DNA from 3 places in the Priestia sp. YIM B13491 genome. Region 3 is predicted to be linked to each of the others. Evidence: riboswitches for the same ligand, from Rfam matches in the RefSeq annotation. Region 3 holds a riboswitch; each other region holds the start of a gene.
The links. A riboswitch is a leader RNA that binds a small molecule or an ion and turns the genes downstream of it on or off. The one in region 3 is predicted to bind S-adenosylmethionine.

Region 1: it holds a riboswitch for S-adenosylmethionine, as region 3 does, so the genes downstream of both, ACFX4E_RS07825 (hypothetical protein) here and ACFX4E_RS18860 (methionine ABC transporter ATP-binding protein) in region 3, are expected to answer to the same signal.
Region 2: it holds a riboswitch for S-adenosylmethionine, as region 3 does, so the genes downstream of both, ACFX4E_RS06750 (trans-sulfuration enzyme family protein) here and ACFX4E_RS18860 (methionine ABC transporter ATP-binding protein) in region 3, are expected to answer to the same signal.

The regions. Positions count from the first base shown of each region.
Region 1 is NZ_JBHZOR010000002.1:319,778-326,492, reverse strand. It holds gene ACFX4E_RS07845 (M48 family metallopeptidase) at 1-391, opposite strand, end outside; gene ACFX4E_RS07840 (methyl-accepting chemotaxis protein) at 653-1,897, shown strand; gene ACFX4E_RS07835 (GNAT family N-acetyltransferase) at 2,101-2,607, shown strand; gene ACFX4E_RS07830 (amidohydrolase) at 2,655-3,809, shown strand; SAM riboswitch class I at 3,873-3,974, shown strand; gene ACFX4E_RS07825 (hypothetical protein) at 4,043-4,285, shown strand; gene ACFX4E_RS07820 (M20/M25/M40 family metallo-hydrolase) at 4,755-6,368, shown strand; gene ACFX4E_RS07815 (VOC family protein) at 6,387-6,715, opposite strand, start outside.
Region 2 is NZ_JBHZOR010000002.1:109,770-116,484, reverse strand. It holds gene ACFX4E_RS06770 (CotG/ExsB N-terminal domain-containing protein) at 1-243, opposite strand, end outside; gene ACFX4E_RS06765 (CotH kinase family protein) at 415-1,500, shown strand; gene ACFX4E_RS06760 (spore coat protein) at 1,730-2,785, shown strand; gene ACFX4E_RS06755 (hypothetical protein) at 2,855-3,517, shown strand; SAM riboswitch class I at 3,686-3,803, shown strand; gene ACFX4E_RS06750 (trans-sulfuration enzyme family protein) at 3,875-5,020, shown strand; gene ACFX4E_RS06745 (trans-sulfuration enzyme family protein) at 5,004-6,185, shown strand; gene ACFX4E_RS06740 (hypothetical protein) at 6,223-6,489, opposite strand; gene ACFX4E_RS06735 (SIMPL domain-containing protein) at 6,552-6,715, opposite strand, start outside.
Region 3 is NZ_JBHZOR010000005.1:63,474-70,188, reverse strand. It holds gene ACFX4E_RS18890 (acyl-CoA dehydrogenase family protein) at 1-47, shown strand, start outside; gene ACFX4E_RS18885 (arsenate reductase family protein) at 164-520, shown strand; gene gcvH (glycine cleavage system protein GcvH) at 656-1,039, shown strand; gene ACFX4E_RS18875 (YusG family protein) at 1,119-1,364, shown strand; gene ACFX4E_RS18870 (toprim domain-containing protein) at 1,546-1,896, shown strand; gene ACFX4E_RS18865 (thioredoxin family protein) at 1,911-2,210, shown strand; SAM riboswitch class I at 2,391-2,498, shown strand; gene ACFX4E_RS18860 (methionine ABC transporter ATP-binding protein) at 2,630-3,655, shown strand; gene ACFX4E_RS18855 (methionine ABC transporter permease) at 3,648-4,316, shown strand; gene ACFX4E_RS18850 (MetQ/NlpA family ABC transporter substrate-binding protein) at 4,334-5,170, shown strand; gene ACFX4E_RS18845 (carboxymuconolactone decarboxylase family protein) at 5,292-5,657, shown strand; gene sufC (Fe-S cluster assembly ATPase SufC) at 5,897-6,682, shown strand; gene sufD (Fe-S cluster assembly protein SufD) at 6,700-6,715, shown strand, end outside.

The DNA of each region.
Region 1 (6,715 bases), on a different contig from region 3:
ATGTCATTTCAGCCTTTGCTACATCTCCACGAACGATGTTTAAGCGGTATTGACGTCCTAGGTAAGGGAATTTGTCTCCCTCTTCAAAAGAACCAGTTTTAGCTGCAGAAGCTGCTGCTTTAGGAGCCTCTTTTTTAGCTGTTTCTTTTTTTACTGCTTCTTTTTTTGGAGCAGCTGGCTTTTCCTCAGCTGGCTGTGAACCGTTTAGTTGTTTTAAAATCCATGTTGCTTTGCGTGCGATAATTGAACGCACATTGTTTTCATTAAGACCTCTCGGGATAATAACTTTTACCCCTTCTTTGTCACAAATTTGCACCGTGATATCGGTTCTATTTGGAACGACTTCAATTTTGTAGTCAATTGTTTGATTGCCTGTTTGATACGTATACATAAAATTTTTCGTACTCCTTTCTACAAATCTTCATTTTATAAGCAAAGGTAGAGTTTGGTCAAATGAAAGAATAATCAGACAGTTATCAACTGCTGTTGCAGCGCCTTGCAGAATGATATGTATTCCAATGTTTAGTGGAAAAGCGCCAATAATAATTGTTTCAATTCTTCTTTAGTTTTTACAAAAAAATATAAAAATATGCCGATACTACTAATATAGATTAGACATTCTATGTCTTTAGATTGTATAGGGGATGAAAAAATGAAAAAAGTTTTTCAAAGTTTACGCATGAAAATGCTATGTATGATTGCAGCCATGGTGGCCATAACATCTACTGTAATTGAAGTAACAAATTATTATCTTATTGTGAAACAAGAGCAAGCAGCTTCGATTACGCTAGTGATTACATTTCTGTTTGTTTCTTTTACAACTACCGTGTTCTATTTTATCATACGTCGCTACATAATTGCGGTTGAAAATTTGTCAAAAACAATGAAAGGGATTTCAAACGGTGATTTATCTGTAGATGTTGTTCCTTTGAAAGGGAAAAATGAGATTAGTACACTCATATCTTCATTTAATGAAATGATGACTCACATGAGAATGCTGCGTCAGAAAATAAGTAAAACAAAGAACACGGTCAGTCATTCCTCAGAGCAATTGCTTGCAAGCATGGAGGAAACAAAAACAGCTGTGACAGAAGTTACGATGTCTATTCAAGAAATTGCTGCGGGTTCTGATAAGCAGTTGCTAAATGTGGTTGAAACCGAGCAAGCTATGGTGGATATGGCCAAGCTGCTTCAGAAAATGACTGATCATTCTTCAAAGGTACAACAATCGATGAACAGAGCCTCTGAACATGCTTCCACTGGCAATGTTTCGGTGAAAGAGGTGACGAATCAAATGAATAAAATCTATGAATCAGTTAAGATATCCACCAGTGAAGTAAAGGGACTCGAAGATCGTTCTACAGAGATTGGACGAATTATTGACACGATTACAAGAATTGCTGAACAAACAAATCTTCTTGCACTTAATGCTGCTATTGAAGCTGCAAGAGCTGGGGAACATGGAAAAGGTTTTGCTGTAGTAGCAGGGGAAGTACGTAAGCTAGCGGAAGAATCTAAAACGTCCGCTATACAAATCAGTCATCTGTTAAAAGAAATTGAAGCGCAGGCAAAGCAGGCTTATCAAAACATGGAAGTCAATACAGAAGAAGTCACACTTGGGATTGCCACTGTCGAAGATGTAACTGAACAATTTTCCACAATCATGGAAGATGTCTTTGCTGCTCAAGAACAAATGAACAAAATGACAAGGGCAACAGGAGAGATTGATGGGTATTCGTTCAAGGTAATGGAGTCTGTCATGGGGCTTTCAGAGGTTGCCAAACAAGCAGCTGCTTATGCTGAAGAAGTAGCAGCGGCTTCACAGGAGGAATTAGCATCTATAGAAGAACTTGTAGTGTTGGCAGCTAATTTAAAAGCTACGGTAAGTGAGTCCTAAAATTTGTCTTGATATGTAACAAATACGCGCAGAAAACTGCGTGTATTTGTTTTATTTATACCCTTTATAGAAAACGATAAATAGAATTGACACGTTATAAAAGCAGTTGTATAGTGAGGCAAGGCGGCAGTCTGTCTTTTTTAATTCTTAGTAAACTTATAAGTTAAATAAAATATTTAAGCACTACATAAGGAGACGAAGAGATGAAAAATGAATTCCGTTTGGCAACAAATGACGACGCAGATAACTTATTGAACTTAACTCTACAAGCATATAAGCCTATTCGAGAGCTAGGTATTCCTTTCTTAGCAGCTACTGCTGATCTTGCTCTTGTTAAGAAAAATATTTCTCAAAACCTTTGCTATGTATATGAAGAAGAGAAAAGAATCGCTGCTACTGTGTCGATACGAATGCCTTGGGGAGAACATCCAGGTCCGTTTGCTGTTCCGCATCTTTGGTGGTTTGCAGTAGACCCGTTGTTTACCAGGAAAGGTGTTGGATCTAAGCTGCTGCATCGAGTAGAAGAAGAGGTAATAAAAAATACGTTTAAATCACCAGGTGTGTCTTTAGGAACAGCAAAAGAACATCCTTGGTTAGTTGAAATGTATGAACGAAAAGGATATGTTCAAGCTAAAGAAAAGCACCTTGCAGAAGACTATACGACCGTATTTCTTTATAAAAAATTCAATGAGGTACACTCTTTGTCGTAAAAGATAGAGAAGTTCTCCAAATTAAGAAATGTGAAAGAGTGATAAATATGACAGATCAATTACTACTAAATGAGCTAATAGACATACGCCGTGAGCTGCACCGGTTTCCAGAGCTTTCAATGAAAGAATATGAAACAACTAAACGTATTAAAAAGTGGTTAAAGCACTATGATATTTCTACAGCGGATACATTCCAATTAGACGTAGGAGCAGTAGCAGAAATTGTGGGAGGAAAGCCGGGACCTACTATCGCTATTCGAGCTGATATTGATGCGCTGCCAATTGAAGAAAAGACCAATCTGCCATTTGCTTCTGAAGTGAACGGTGTGATGCACGCGTGCGGCCATGATTTTCATACGGCTTCTATAATCGGAGCAGCTATCCTTCTTAAAGAGCGTCAGCAGGAGCTTTGCGGCACGGTTCGATTTATCTTTCAGCCAGCTGAAGAAACGGCTTCTGGGGCAAAAATGCTAGTTGAAAAAGGTGTGCTCGAAGGAGTGGAAGCGATATTTGGGATGCATAACAAACCGGATCTTCCTGTAGGAACCATTGGTATCAAACCGGGACCTTTAATGGCAAGTGTTGATCGTTTTGAAATTGACGTCAAAGGAGTAGGAGGTCACGCGGGTATTCCTGAAAAAACAATAGATCCGATTGCTGCTGCTGGTCAAATTGTTACTAGTTTACAAACCATTGTCAGCCGTAATCTCAGCCCCTTTCAAAATGTTGTTGTCAGCATAACTCAAATCCATGGAGGGAGCTCGTGGAACGTCATTCCTGACAAAGTAACGCTTGAAGGAACGGTGCGTACCTTTCAAGAAGAAGCAAGAGAAAAAATACCGGCTCTTATGAAACGAACTGCTGAAGGGATTGGGGCAGCTTTCGGGGCTTCAGTAGACGTTAAATGGTATCCATATCTTCCTGTAGTGAACAATGATGATACGCTGGAAAAACTGGCTACTAAAGCGGCAGAGGATCTTAGTTACCAAGTCGTAGAAGCTGAACAATCGCCTGGAGGAGAAGACTTTGCCGTATATCAGCAGCATGTACCAGGATTTTTTGTATGGATGGGTACAGCTGGAGAATATGAATGGCACCATCCTTCTTTTTCATTAAATGAAGAGGCATTGCTTGTAGCAGCTTCTTATTTTGCTAATCTCAGCTTTCATTTTTTGAATTCATTCCATTACCAAAAAAATTAAAATATTTTTATTTTTCTATTTACGCGGATGAAATTGTTTGATAAAATAAATTTTAAATTAAAAAAGTTATCACGAGTGGACGAGAGATCTGGCTCTTTGACTCCACAGCAACCTACGAATGTAAGGTGCTCCTACCAGCAAAGCATGTGCTTTGGGTGATAAAACGGGTGAAAAACTCATTTTGCATCAAAGCAAAATGAGTTTTTTTTATTTTTCTAAAAGGAGAGGGTTTTATGAGTCATACAGCAGTTGCAGCACATACAGGAGAGAAAGCATTAAAGGAAGCAGTGAAATTATTAGGAAAGCATTATCAAGTAGCTTATCGTGAGTTAGAAACATTTTATGAAATTGTGGTCGAAAACCATGTTCGTACATATGCTGTAGGCATAGATATTAAAGATGTACAAAAAGCAAATGAACTAGAAATTTATTCATCATGCTGTTCCAAGCTTGAGCGAGTAGGCTGTCTTTTATAGAAAAAGTCTGCTCGCGCCTCTATTTTTTAAGTGGTTTTAAATAGAAAGCATGGTTTTTGACAAGCAAAGAATCTGGTGGGTATAATCAATACTCACTAGGTTTTAAAATTGATTGTAAATTGTCGAAATTTTTACGCAAATTAAAGGTTACATTCGAAATGAATTGTGGTATGTTATAAAACAAGAATATTTTATGAAAGGAGCATTGAAATGGAAATGTCTCTTGAACACGGAAACGATGCAGGAAGCGAACAGCTTATTGATCGTATCCTAGACTTTTTAGAAGATGACCAAAAGTAAAAAAAGAGTGTGCGGTGCTATCCCTAGCCGCGCACTCTTTTTTTATCATGTGTGTAAAGGCAGCGCCATACTATGATACATAGGGATAGAATGAAAGGGTCTCTGTCAAAGGGATTGACGAATGGTTTTGTTTGATAGAAAATTTAGAAAAAGGAAAGAGATGAAGGGTATGTCGAACAAAACATCTTTGTATCAAACAAAAGAACAGTTAAAAAAACTTGTAAGCGAATTGGTTTCTATACCTAGCGTGACAGGAACGATGGCAGAAGTTGAAATGGCTGAATCGATAGCGTCGTATTTATTGAAGCTGCCTTACTTTCAAAAAAACGAGCAAGTCGAGCTTCATTCAACAGGAGACGGGCGATCGATTGTCACAGCTTTTGTTCAAGGGGAAAATACGAATAAAACAGTTGTACTCGTAAGTCATTACGATGTAGTGGATGTACAAGATTATGGACAGTGGAAAAAGGATGCTTTTCACGCTGATACATTAACGAGTACTTTTTATAACCATATGGAACAAGTTCCGGCGCACGTACAAAAAGATATGATAAAAGGAGACTGGCTTTTTGGCCGAGGAACGATGGACATGAAAGCAGGCATTGCCCTGCATATCAGTATGGTTGAACGAGCATGCAACGGAGAGTTTGACGGAAACATCCTGCTGCTGTCGGTACCGGATGAAGAAGTAAATTCGCTTGGGATGAGAAAAGCAGTGCCTGTTCTTTTAGAACTTGCCCGCAAACATCAGCTGGATTTTTCTCTCATGCTAAATGCAGAACCGGTGTTCAGCCGCTATCCTGGAGATCAAACGAACTATGTGTACTCAGGATCAATTGGGAAGATCATGCCAAGCTTTTTGTGTTATGGAAAAGAAACTCATGTAGGGGAACCGCTAGCTGGTTTAAATGCTAATTTACTAGCTTCTTATTTAACAAAAGAAATAGAATTAAACGTTGATTTTTGCGAAAAAGTAAGAGATGAAACGAGTCCACCTCCTACGGTGCTGATACAAAAAGATTTAAAAGAAGAGTATTCAGTTCAAGTTCCGCACTCTGCCGTTGTCTTATTTAATTTATTTATGTTAAACCGCTCTCTTAAAGAAGTAACAGATCTGCTGTTGAAATCGGCTGACAAAGCGGCTTTGAATGTAAAAAAACATTATAATAAAGCCGTTAGGCAGTACGCTGCGGGAATGGAGAGTTCATCTCTTGACGTGAACGTATGGACGTATGAAGAACTTTATACTCATGCAGTCAAACAGCACGGTGAAAAATATGTGCAAGAAATGGAAGCAGCACTTTTGGCACAAGAGGAGGATGACAGAAATAAAACCATTAACTTAGTAAACTCTTTAGCTGGTTTATGTAAAGAAGCAGCTCCGATGATGGTCTTATTTTTTACGCCGCCTTTTTATCCGGCCGTTTGTTCACATGATGACCCCTTTGTACAAGAGATTTTGTCAAACGTACAGGCAACTGCCAAAGAGCAGTTCCAAGTGGAGCTAGTTGAACAAAGTTATTTTGGCGGAATTTCGGATTTAAGCTATGCCAGCCTGCAGCATCCGCTTCATACATTTAACACGTTAGTAGCCAATATGCCGCTATGGAATAAAGGGTATCATATCCCGCTAGAAGAGCTAGAGGAGCTGAAGATGCCGGTGCTGAACATTGGACCGCTGGGAAGAGATGCGCATCAATGGACCGAAAGATTAGACGTTCAGTATTCCTTTGAAATTTTGCCTCATTTCATTTATCAAGCTATAAAAGAAGCGCAGAAATAAACATCCGCCTGCGGATGTTTATTTGTTGAATTTAAAAGAAGCTCCTTGTACGGTAATTTGTTGCGGTGTTAGAGCGTGATCCAATTCAACCAAAAATGGACGCTCTCCAACTTTTTTTAATGTATCATGGACAACACCTTGTGTTCCGCTGCAAAAAATAAGGTTTCCTCCATTGACATATAGTTTTTGACAACGTGCATCAAGCAAAGAGTCTTTGTAGCTTTCACCAGACTGAACGTCCAGCAGTTTCGTCCACTTGCTGATGGATTCTTCGAGGTTATGTACAGCACAGTAAATATTTTTTAGCTGCAGCTGACCAGCTTGGTGAGAAGAAAGATCTGCTAGCT
Region 2 (6,715 bases), on a different contig from region 3:
TGAACGGCGAGTAGAACGGCGAGTAGAACGACGAGTAGAACGGCGAGTAGAACGGCGAGTAGAACGGCGAGTAGAACGACGAGTAGAACGACGAGTAGAACGACGAGAACGGCCAGTGCTACGAGAAGAGCGACCCGGCTTTGTTAGTGGACCGGCAGTTGGCTCTTGAAACATAAAAGATTTCAGTTCTGTACATTCCAGGGCTTCAGCAGCCTCTTTAATTTTTTCAGGTGTAATATGCAATACAAAAACCTCCTTGTCAATTGGACTAGGTCTTGCATTAATAGAATACGCACTGATGCTTGTCCTTGATATGAGTCAAAAGTGGAGTTTGCGCAAATAGTTGATGAGGTGGGGTATCATGGAGAATTTACCCTTCATATACTTTAATAATTGAAGAAAGGTGGTCGAATAATGAAGCAAAAAGAAATCCCTCAATACGCTCTGTTTGTGAATGTAAAAGATTTAAAGGAAATACAAAGAGATATTTGGTCAGAAGAAGCGGTTCAGGCAACGATGAAGTTTAACAAAAAACGCTACGATATTGATTTGCTGCTAAGAGGCTCCCACATTCGGAAGATGAAAAAAAAGTCATATTATATTGAATTTTATTCTCCAAAAATATTTCAGCGTGCCAAAGAAATACACCTAAACGCTGAATACAAAGATCCATCGCTTATGCGCAACAAATTGTCCCTCGATTTTTTCTCCTCTTTAGACGTTTTATCTCCTCATTCTCAGTTTGTCACTCTTAAGATTAATGGGAAAAATGAAGGAATATATCTTCAGCTTGAATCGGTAGATGAACTATTTTTGAAAAAAAGAAATTTAGCGGATGGATCCATATTTTATGCAGTGGACGGAGATGCTAATTTTTCTTTGATGAGCGATTTGGATAAAAGGCCGAAAACAACTTTGTTATCTGGATATGAAGATAAAGCAGTGAGAGAAGGGGATGAGGAAAAATTAGAAAATTTTATATTTAATCTTAATACGTGGACAAATACGGAATTCGAACAGAATATTGAGAAGTATCTGAACGTCGACCGCTACTTATCTTGGTTAGTCGGTATTATTTGTATGCAGAATTACGACGGTTTTGTCCATAACTATGCCCTCTATCTAAATCATGAAAGCGGTCGCTTTGAACTGATTCCATGGGATTATGATGCAACTTGGGGAAGAGATGTAAATGGGAAAGTAATGGAAGGAGACTATGTCCGCGCACAAGGATTTAATACGCTTACAGCTCGCTTACTGGCGGTAAATAGCATTAAAAAGCGATATATTCAAAAAATGAACAATGTTCTAAATAATCAATTTACAATAGAATGCATGAAACCAATCATTTATCAACTGCATGAGTATATTGCTCCTTATGTATTAAAAGATCCTTACGTAAAAGATAACTTGGAGCAATTTTATAAAGAACCCGAATTTATGCTGTCTTTTATAAAAGAACGAACAGCGTATATTGAAAATAACCTTTTGACTCTTTAAAAAGAGATAGATTTATAGGCACTTTATAGGCAACAGTGGATTTTGCTAATAATAGGCAAATGCAGGAAATCAATAGCTGTACATGATACGTATATATACAGTATGAATGACCAATAAGGATAACTAATAAGGAGGAAAAACAATGAGTAACTATTACTATGGCCAAGAACAAGGGCAAAATCAAAACCCGCGCCAAAAATCAAGCCAAAAACGCAGCCGAAATATACAAATGCCTGATAAAGGCTATTCTTCTCACTTCAAACCCCTAAAAGGAAGAGTGGTGACCGTTTATCGTGGAGGACCTGAATCTAAAACAGGTTATTTGGTTGACGTGCAATCAGATTATTTAATCTTAGCAGTGGAAAGCAACAATAACAATAATAACAATGATGGTGAAAATAACAACCAAAACAATCAAAACAACCAAAATAATAATCAACAAGAATATACACTTGTATATTATCACTTAGCGCATGTAAAAAGTATAACTGAAGATACTATGTCAAATTCGGCACAAACGTTTACTGGAATTAGCGCAGAATTAGAATTATATCGAGGAAAAACTTTTGCTACAACTTTATCATTAATGAAAACTAAATATGTGCAGGTTAACCAAGGTGGACCTGAGAAAAAAGCAGGTCAGCTTCTTGATGTCTTAGGTTCATTTGAATCTGCTTATATAGTATTACTCACAGAGGACGACGGTGTCATCTATATTAATACTGAACACGTTAAGAGTGTGAGTGAATATCAAAACAACAATGGAGATCAAGCTAGTCAATCTGCAAATGAACTCGTAGTGAGCCAAGAACCAGAATATATGAAATCCAAAAGCTTTAACGATCTTTTTGCCCACCTTTCTCATAAATGGGTATCAATCAATAATGGAGGACCTGAAGCTGTAGAGGGCGTGTTAGTACAAAGCCGAAATGGTACATTTACACTTGTGCAGAATAATCAAGTATTACGCTTACAGCCAAGACACGTTAAAACCATTTGTGTAGGAGCAAAAGGGGCTTTTAAGCAAAACGATAACAATCAAAATAATGAAGAAACAGAAGAAAATGGAGAGACTGAAGCTGCAAAGTCTACAGAAGAGCGTACAGGAAGCCGTACGGGAGAACGTACAGGACGCCGCACGGGTGGACGCACAGACGATCGTTCTCGAGGACGCCGCTCGGGAGGACGCACAGGTGATCGCTCCGGAAGACGCCGTACGGGTTCACGCTCTTCAACACCGGCTGAGAAAGTTATTAAAACGAAAAATTATCGTTGGAAAGCATGATGAAATGGAACATAAAAGGTGCTTATAAAGCACCTTTTCTATCATATGGGAAAAAGGAGGAGAATGAGTATGAGTATGAATCATTATATCAATAAAATTGTGGAGTTAGATATTTCAGGTAAAACGACATTTGTTGGCAGACTTATTGATCTTGGATTAGATATTATGGTTTTGTATAATGGACATGATTATTTGTATATTCCTCTTTTACACATGCATGGTTTGCGGGAAGTATCTGAAGAAGACTATACGGTTTTACGTGAAATAGAAGAGAATTTAATAGAAGAAAGTCAGCGGATTTCTTATCGTAATATTTTACAGCAGGCAAAAGGGAAATTTATTGAAATTTATGTAACAGGAGGGAAATCATTGCATGGCTATATCACAAGCGTGCTGAATGATTATCTTGTGTTTTATTCTCCAGTGTATAAAAATGTCTTTGTTTCTCTGCATCATTTGAAATGGCTCACTCCTTACAGCAATGAGTTAACCCCTTATTCTTTAAGTGACAAAGAGCTCCCAGTAAGGCCCGCCTCTGCACCTTTTGTCAGAAACTTTGAAGAGCAGCTTAAAAAATATGAAAATCAACTGGTCGTATTAGATTTAGGGGATCAATCAGAAAAAATTGGCGTACTTAAAGAAGTTTCTAATAATATTGTTGAACTAATTACGGCAAATGGAGAAAGTATGTATTGGAAGTTAGCTCACGTAAAATCTGTACATTTGCCTTAGAAAAAGAGACCTCGCTTTCGTCTCTTTTTTTTTATGTGCTTATCAGGACAGGTATATTGAATAAACAAATGAGATGATTTAAATTTTTTAGAAAATTATGTTGACAATAAAGAAAATCTTTATTAAAGTTATTAACAACAAACGTTAACCACCAACAATTATATAGAACTCTTATCAAGAGTGGCGGAGGGACTGGCCCTGCGATGCCCGGCAACCATCAAATGAAACATTCATTTGAACGGTGCTAATTCCTGTGGAACATCAGTATTGTTCTAACAGATGAGAGAAATCGTGTATAAACGAACACTCTTCCATCTGTGAAGAGTGTTTTTTATTTTGAGTTAAGGAGAGAAATAGATGAAAATTGAAACTTTATTAGTTCGTTCAGGAGTAGGTCGTGATCCTTCAACAGGTTCTATTACAACACCCATTTACCAAGCATCAACATTTGCTCATCCTGCTTTAGGGCAAAGTACAGGATTTGACTATGCACGTACGGCAAACCCTACTCGTACAGCATTGGAAGAAGCAATTGCTGCTTTGGAAAAAGGAGAAGTAGGAGTAGCATTCGCTTCAGGAATGGCAGGTGTAATGGCAGTTTTAGCACTATTTAAAAACGGAGATCATTTAATTGTATCAGAGGATTTATACGGAGGAACGTACCGAGTACTAAATGAAATTTTTTCAGAGCAAGGAATTACTGTTTCGTACGTCAACACAGCCCATCTCGAGCAAGTAAAAGATGCGCTTCGTCCCAACACAAAAGCTTTATTTATTGAAACACCTACGAATCCAATGATGCACGTGACTGATTTGCCAGAAGCAATTTCGTTAGCTAAACAGCATGATTTGCTTACTATCGTTGACAATACCTTCATGTCCCCTTATTATCAGCGTCCTTTAGAGCTTGGAGCAGATATTGTGATACATAGTGCAAGCAAATACATTGGGGGTCATAATGATGTAGTTGCTGGTCTTGTAGTGGCTCGATGTAGAAGCTTAGGAGAGAAAATTCGTTTTTATCAAAATGCAGCTGGGGCAATCTTAGGTCCACAGGATAGCTGGCTGTTATTACGCGGTGTTAAAACGCTAGCGCTTCGTATGGAAAAGCATAATGAAAACGCACTGAAAATTGCAAATTGGCTTACTGCTCATGATCTCGTGGAAAAAGTGTATTACCCTGGTCTTGAAACACATCCAGGCTATGAAATCATGAAGAAACAAGCAACTGGATTTGGAGGCATGATTTCTTTTGCTGTCTCACACCCTGACATCGTGTCAGTACTTTTAGAAAATGTCAAAGTTATTACATTTGCAGAAAGCTTAGGAGGCGTGGAAAGTTTAATGACATTCCCAGCTCGTCAAACACATGCTGATATTCCGGAAGAAATTCGAAATCGTGTCGGAGTAACAAACTGTTTACTGCGATTATCAGTTGGAATTGAGCACGCAGATGATTTAATTAAAGATTTGAAGGAGGCATTTGATGCATACCAACAATAATAAACATAGATTTGGTACGAACTTAATTCATGCAAATACAGGAATTGACGGTCATTTTGGAGCGGTTAACGTACCTATTTATCAGGTATCTACATTTAACCAAGAAGATGAGACGAACAACGGCCGCTATGACTATTCTCGTTCAGGAAATCCAACTCGTGAGGCTTTAGAAAACACCATTGCTCAGCTAGAAAATGGATACGCTGGTTTTGCTTTTTCATCAGGTATGGCTGCTATCTCATCGGTGTTATCTATTTTTGAATCGGGGGATGAAATTTTAGTTTCACATGATACGTACGGCGGGACATATCGTGTATTAACACGATTATTTTCAAAGTTTGGTATCAAAACAACTTTTGTTGATACAACGAAGGTTGAGAAAGTTGAAGAAGCTATCACAAAGGATACGAAGGCTATTTATATCGAAAGCCCTTCAAATCCATTTTTACAGGTAACGGATATTAAAGCAGTAGCAAGTTTGGCGAAGGAGCGCAATCTCCTTACAATTGTGGATAACACGTTTTTAACACCTTATCTACAGCAGCCGATTGACCTTGGTGTAAACATTGTGATTCATAGTGCTACAAAATATATCAGCGGTCACAGTGACGTCATTGGCGGTTTAGTTGTAGTAAGCGATGAAAAGCTAGCAGAAGAAGTAAAGTTTGTACAAAATGCTTTTGGTGCTATCTTGGGACCGCAGGATTGTTTTTTACTGCTTCGAGGAATTAAGACATTAAAAGTTCGTTTAGATCAGCAGTTAAAAACAGCGCTGCAGTTTGCAAAGTGGCTTGAAGAACAATCTCTAGTAAGCCATGTATATTATCCAGGCTTAAAAAGTCATCCAGACCACAAACTGATTTCAGAACAAGCAAATGGATACGGAGCTATGATTTCTTTCCAAGTACAGGATGAAAAGGTAGCACGACATATTTTACAAGGAGTAAAATTGGCTTCAATTGGCGTTAGTCTAGGTGCAGTTGAATCCATTTTAACGCATCCTGCAACAATGTCTCATGCAAGTATCCCAAAAGAAGTGCGTGAAGAAAAAGGAATTACTGATTCACTTCTTCGTCTTTCAGTAGGGTTAGAGGAATTCGAAGATTTAAAGCAAGACTTTAAGGCGGTTTTTCAAAGCTTAGAAGAAAAAGCGTTAATTAAATAAAGAAAAGGACTTCCATCAAGGAAGTCCTTTTTTATCGTTATATACAGCTATCTAAAAGGTTTGTGTATAGGGACGCAAGCGCAACTTTTTCATCAGAGGAAAGACTGCTGTTTAGAATTCTTTTTATGCCAAGGTGATATTTTACATACGGTGTTTGCCGGACGCGTGGATGAGTCATTTCATCTTTTAAATCTTTCATAATGGTTTCGTGAAGCTGATCTTCACTTGTCATGGCTTGTTTAGAAGCGAACGAACGGTTCAACCATAGGGTTTGATAAGCTGCTAGTAAATGTTCAGAAGTCATTGTGCAAAGAGCTCCTTTAGATTAGTTTCTTCATTATAATAATCTATAGTTTACCACAAGTATTAATACGTGTACGTAACTTTTACAGAAGCAGATACAATCAAGGACTGAGCTTGAATAGGGGGAGAGGCTGCTAATAACTTAGGCGAGGAGCCAGATGACTGATAGACAGGTCCTTCTTCGATTAAAATAGGAATTTGGTTAATAGGGAGCTGCAGCGTGTTGG
Region 3 (6,715 bases):
GCGAGATTGCAAAAACGCTTCTAGAAGTAGAGAAGTTCACAGTTTAAGGGAAAAAGGAGCTCGTTTTACGAGCTCCTTTTTGTTTAAGAAGCCTCTATCTAGGTAAATGATAAAGGATGTGTTAAAATACGAAAAAAGCTTAAAATAAAGGGTGGTTGACGAAATGTCATTATTTTTTTATTCATATCCAAAGTGTGGCACGTGCCGAAAAGCCAAGAAGTGGCTGGATGATAACGGAGTAGCGTATGAAGAAATTCATATTGTAGAAAGCCCGCCAACAAAAGAGCAGCTGCAATCTTATTATCAGAACAGCGGCTTAGAATTAAAAAAATTCTTTAATACAAGCGGTAAAAAATATCGCGAATTAGGGCTTAAAGATAAAGTAAGCAGTGCGAGTGAAGACGAACTGCTGTCTATTCTTGCGTCAGATGGCATGTTAATTAAGCGTCCGCTGCTAACAGATGGACAAAAAGTAACGCTTGGCTTCAAAGAAGAGCAGTTTGAGGACGTGTGGAAGTAAGTTTTCAAATAGAAAATTTTTACCTTTTACGTTACACTGTTAATAGGAAGTTATTTTAGGTTGTAGAAAGTGTTCTCCACGTTGAAGGCGCTTTTTATATAAACAAATTACGATACATATTTTGGAGGGATTAAGATGAGTACACCAAAAGATTTGCGTTATTCTGAAGAGCATGAATGGGTAAAAACAGAAGGAGACGTTGTCCGCGTAGGTATTACGCATTTCGCTCAAGCTGAGCTTGGCGACATCGTATTCGTTGAACTGCCAGAAGTAGGAGCAACAGTAGAAGCTGACGAGCCGTTTGGCAGCGTTGAATCAGTAAAAACAGTTTCTGAGCTTTACGCACCAATTAGCGGTGAAGTTGTAGCAGTAAACGATAACTTAAGCGATAGCCCTGAACTTGTTAATGAATCTCCATACGAAGAAGCATGGATGATTACAATCAAACCGTCTGATGCTTCTCAAGTAGACAAGCTAATGACAGCAGAGCAATACGAAGAAATGACAAACGAAGGATAATACTCCTCCATAAATTGTCTTTATGAAAAGTTTTTGACTGGACACTCTATTAGTAAACAAGCTAAAGGAGTGTCTTTTTATGTTTGAAAAACAAAAAATGGACGTTACAGATCGCGTTACAGCTAAATTTCATGACGGCGGCATGAAATTATATGTTGATAAGCAGCCAATTGGTGAAGTTAGTTACGGAACAAGCGGCAATGAATACCGCTTTGAAGAAGGGTATTCGCAAGAAAATAATAAATTCTACCAATATACAGATGTACAAAAGCAAGGTGAAACGCAAAAATATACAGACTGCGACGAAGAAGCAGGATGGTGCTAAACAGTGGCAACTGCCGCTGTTTTTCTTGTTTTATGGAAACAATATGGCTTAAGCTGCCTTTTAAAACAGTTCTTTCTTGCAAATTTCTTTTAAAAAACAGGTGAACTGTGATACATTAACGAATATTGTATAGCATAAAGAAATGATGTTACTATACAACTGACGATTATGGGTGATGAGAATGGGGCTAATTGAAATTGAAAAAGTAATTATTGTCGAAGGAAAATCAGATAAAAAACGTATCCAAGATATCATTCGAGAACCAATTGAAATTATCTGTACAAACGGTACGATTAGTTTATCAAAGCTGGATGAAATTATTGACTTTACGTTTAACAAAGAGGTATACATACTCGTTGACTCTGATGATTCAGGGAATAAGCTAAGAAAACAATTTAAACGAGAGCTTCCGGAAGCAGAGCATCTATATATTGATAAAATGTACCGAGAGGTTGCTGCCGCCCCTAGACATCACATAGCAACAGTATTACTGAGTGCCAATATCGATGTTAATGCAGAATTTTTAACATAAAAGGAATGAGCAACATGCAAGAATGGAGCGAAAAACAGCTTGACGATCAGTTAAAAGAAGGACAAAGAGCGTTTATCTTTTTCCATACACCTTTTTGCGGGACATGTCAGCTGGCAAAAAAAATGTTAACCGTAGCAGAAGCAATGCTGCCTGGTGTGACCATCGGAATGAGCAATTTAAATTATATGCCTTCAAAAGCAGAAGTATTTTCAATTGAAAGTGTACCTTGTTTGATTGAAGTGAAAAATGGCGAAATGGTAAAAAAACTCTATGCGTTTCATTCCATCGAGCACGTACTTGAAGAGCTTCGATAATCAAACGTTTGTTTAAAATGAAGAAATGGAACGAGAGCAAACCGTTGGGGCTGTTGAAATCTTGGGATATTATCCCAAGAACAAAATCTGTTGACAGCCTATCTGACACATGCTAAAATCACACTCATGAATGTTCATAAATGAATGAATATTTCCCAAAAACAAAATAATTGTTGCGAACTCTTATCAAGAGAGGTGGAGGGACTGAGCCCTGTGAAACCCGGCAACCGTCAGACTAACTGAAATGGTGCCAATTCCTGCAAAGCTATGCGCTTTGAAAGATGAGAGAAAGGATTAAATATCGAGCCTTTCTGTCATGCGCAGAGAGGCTTTTTTAATGGGGAAAATTGTTTTACGGCTTTTTCATCCTATAGGGCAACCTAACATAATTAAGTTTTTACTAAAGAAGGTGAAGAAATATGATTACATTAACAGACGTTACAAAAATTTATCAGGCTAAAAGCGGTCAAGTAACAGCTGTTGATAATGTGAATTTAACCGTTAACCAAGGTGAAATTTACGGAATTATTGGTTATAGCGGAGCGGGTAAAAGTTCTTTAATTCGCTTGCTAAACGGGTTAGAAACACCAACGACAGGAACGGTCGAAGTAGCAGGTAATGATATTGGAAAAATTAAAGGCGGAAAACTCAGAAAAGCTAGACAAGAAATTAGTATGGTGTTTCAGCACTTTAATATCTTGTGGTCGCGTACGGTGCGAGAAAATATTGCCTTTCCGTTAGAAATAGCAGGGATCTCAAAAGAAAAAAGAATGAAACGAGTAGACGAGCTTATCAAGCTAGTCGGGCTTGAAGGGCGTGAAAATGCTTATCCATCACAGCTTAGCGGTGGTCAAAAGCAGCGTGTTGGTATTGCTAGAGCGCTAGCCAATAACCCAAAAGTATTGCTGTGTGATGAAGCAACATCAGCGCTTGATCCTCAAACGACAGATTCTATTTTAGATCTGTTAGTAGATATTAATGAGAAGCTAGGGTTAACCATTGTACTCATTACTCATGAAATGCACGTTATTCGTAAAATTTGTCATCGAGTAGCTGTTATGGAAAATGGGGCAGTGGTAGAAGAAGGGCAAGTGCTAGAAGTATTCAGAAAACCTAAGCAGGCGATTACAAAGCGATTTGTTCAACAGATTTCTGAACCAGAAGAAACGTTTGAAACAATTGAACAAGTACAGGAGTTATATCCAAGCGGGCAAATTATTCAGCTGACGTTTGTTGGCGGAAAAGCAGAGCAACCGCTCATTACAACGATTTTAAAACAGTTTGATGTAACGATTAATATTTTGCAAGGAAAGATTTCTCATACACAAACAGGTTCATACGGAACGTTGTTCGTTCATTTAGACGGAGAATTAACAGAAGTTGAAAAAGTCATTGCATACATTCATGAGCAGCAGGTAGAAGTGGAGGTAATGACAAATGCTTGAGAAACTATTTCCAAACGTTATTTTAGATGATTTTATTCAAGCGACAAATGAAACACTATATATGACGGCTATTTCAGTTATAGCCACGTTTGTTCTAGGTATTTTATTGGGCTTGCTTTTATTTTTAACGTCCAAAGGACAGCTTTGGCAAAACAAACCTTTATATGCCATTGTGTCAGCAGTTGTAAATATCTTTCGTTCCATTCCATTCATTATTTTAATTGTTTTACTGATTCCATTTACCAAAGCATTGGTAGGAAGTATTTTAGGCGCTAATGCAGCGTTACCTGCTTTAATTGTTGGAGCAGCACCATTTTATGCGCGTCTTGTAGAAATTGGTCTGCGCGAAATTGATAAAGGTGTTATTGAAGCTGCTAAATCAATGGGAGCAACAACAAGCACTATTATCTTTAAAGTGCTGTTACCTGAATCGCTGCCAGCTTTAATTTCTGGTTTGACGGTAACGACGATTGCGTTAGTCGGTTATACGGCAATGGCGGGTGTGATTGGAGCTGGAGGTCTCGGGAATCTTGCATATTTAGAAGGATTCCAGCGCAGTCATAATGATGTAACGCTAGCTGCTACGATCTTAATTTTGATTATTGTATTTATTATCCAACTTATTGGAGATGCGATTACTGCAAAAATTGATAAAAGATAAAGGGAGGATTATTTATTATGAAAAAATGGCTTTCGGCTTTAGCATTAACATCTGCGCTAGTAGTAGGATTAGCTGCATGTGGATCTAACAATGGATCAAAAGATGAAAAGAAAATTGTTGTGGGTGCATCTAATACGCCCCATGCTGAAATTTTAGAACAAGCAAAACCGATTTTAGAAAAACAAGGAATCGACTTGGAAATTAAAAAATTCCAAGATTACATCTTACCGAACACAGCTCTTGCAAACAATGAAATTGATGCAAACTACTTCCAGCACGTTCCTTATATGAATTCAGTGCTAAAAGATCACAAGGGTGAAAAAGGGTATGATTTTGTAAGTGCCGGTGCCATTCACATTGAACCAATCGGTATCTACTCTAAAAAATATAAAAGCTTAAAAGATCTTCCGAAAAACGGCACAGTTATTATGCGTGATGCAGTAGCAGAGCAAGGACGTATTTTATCAATTTTTGAAAAAGCTGGCGTAATCAAATTAAAACCAGGCGTAAAGAAAACAGATGCACAAATTAAAGATATCGTAGAAAACCCGAAGAATTTAAAATTTAAAGCCGATGTTGAAGGCGGATTGCTACCTCAGATGTACAAAAACAATGAAGGTGACGCTGTTGTTATCAATGCTAACTATGCTATCGATGCTGGCTTAGATCCAGTAAAAGATCCAATCGCAGTGGAAAGCAAAGAAAATAACCCTTATGCAAACATCATTACGGTTCACAAAGGCGACGAAAATAAAGATACAGTGAAAGCTTTAGTGAAAGTTCTTCACTCTAAAGAAATTCAAGACTACATTAAAGAAAAATACAAAGGCGGAGTACTGCCGGTAAATAAATAATAGAAGAAAAGCGCTTGCCCACTCTGGGCAAGTGCTTTTTTGTATGCGGGAAAACGAATAACTCTTATTTTTCTCACGCATACTAACCGTGAAAACTTTACTGATGATGGGAGCTGACGTTATGCAGCAAGAAGCACGTCATTCAACTGAGCAAGCACTTCATGATTATAAAATGGGTGTTGGGAAATTTAGCGAAAAATTGCCGGAAGTAACAAAAACGTTTAATGCGTTTACTGAAGCATGTTTTGGAGAAGGTTCTCTTTCTAAAAAAGAAAAGCAGTTAATCGCGCTAGGAATCAGCGTAGTAGCTCAAGACGAGTACTGTATGATTTATCATACAAAAGGCTGCATCGATCAAGGCGCAACTGAGCAAGAAATTTTAGAAGCATGCGGAGTGTCAGCAGCATTTGGCGGAGGCGCAGCGATGAGTCAGTCCGTTACGCTTGTCCAAGAGTGTATTTCAGAACTGACTAGTCACACGCACTAAGTAAATAAAGTGAGTAAAAAAGCTTGTCTTAGAAGGCTCTATGGAGTCTTTTAAGGCAACTTTTTTATGAGTGGATTTAGTCTTGAAAAACGTACATAATGGTTTAAAACCTTTTGGGTCAAAAGGTTGCTATAAGTTTTCATTTGTTATAAGATTGTAATGAGAATAAAATGAGAATAATTAAAAAGATATAGGTATATCGTTTTTTACTATATACGTCTATAACTGGAGGTTTTAATATGGCAGGGTCAACTTTAACAATTAAAGATCTTCATGTTGCAATTGAAGGTAAAGAAATTTTAAAAGGTGTTAATTTAGAAGTTAAGGGCGGCGAAATCCATGCAATCATGGGACCAAACGGTACTGGTAAATCAACATTATCTTCAGCAATCATGGGACATCCTAAATACGAGGTTACACAAGGAAGCATCACGCTAGACGGCGAAGATGTACTTGAGATGGAAGTAGATGAGCGCGCTCGTGCAGGTCTATTCCTAGCTATGCAATATCCAAGTGAAATCAGCGGGGTAACAAATGCAGACTTCTTACGTTCAGCAATTAATGCTCGTCGTGAAGAAGGAGAAGAAATTTCACTAATGAAATTCATCCGTCAATTAGACAAAAACATGGATTTCTTAGAAATGGATCAAGATATGGCTCAGCGTTACCTAAACGAAGGTTTCTCTGGCGGTGAGAAGAAACGTAATGAAATTCTTCAATTAATGATGCTTCAACCAGGAATTGCAATTTTAGATGAAATCGACTCTGGTTTAGATATCGATGCGTTAAAAGTTGTATCAAAAGGTATTAATGAACTGCGCGGCAGCGAGTTTGGTTGCTTAATGATTACTCACTACCAACGTTTACTAAACTACATTACACCAGATAAAGTTCACGTTATGATGCAAGGTCGCGTTGTAAAATCAGGCGGACCAGAATTAGCACAGCGTCTAGAGGCAGAAGGTTATGACTGGATCAAACAAGAATTAGGTATTGAAGACGAAACTGTAGAGCAAGAAGCTTAAGAGTTAGGAGGATCTCTATGACTATTGATACGA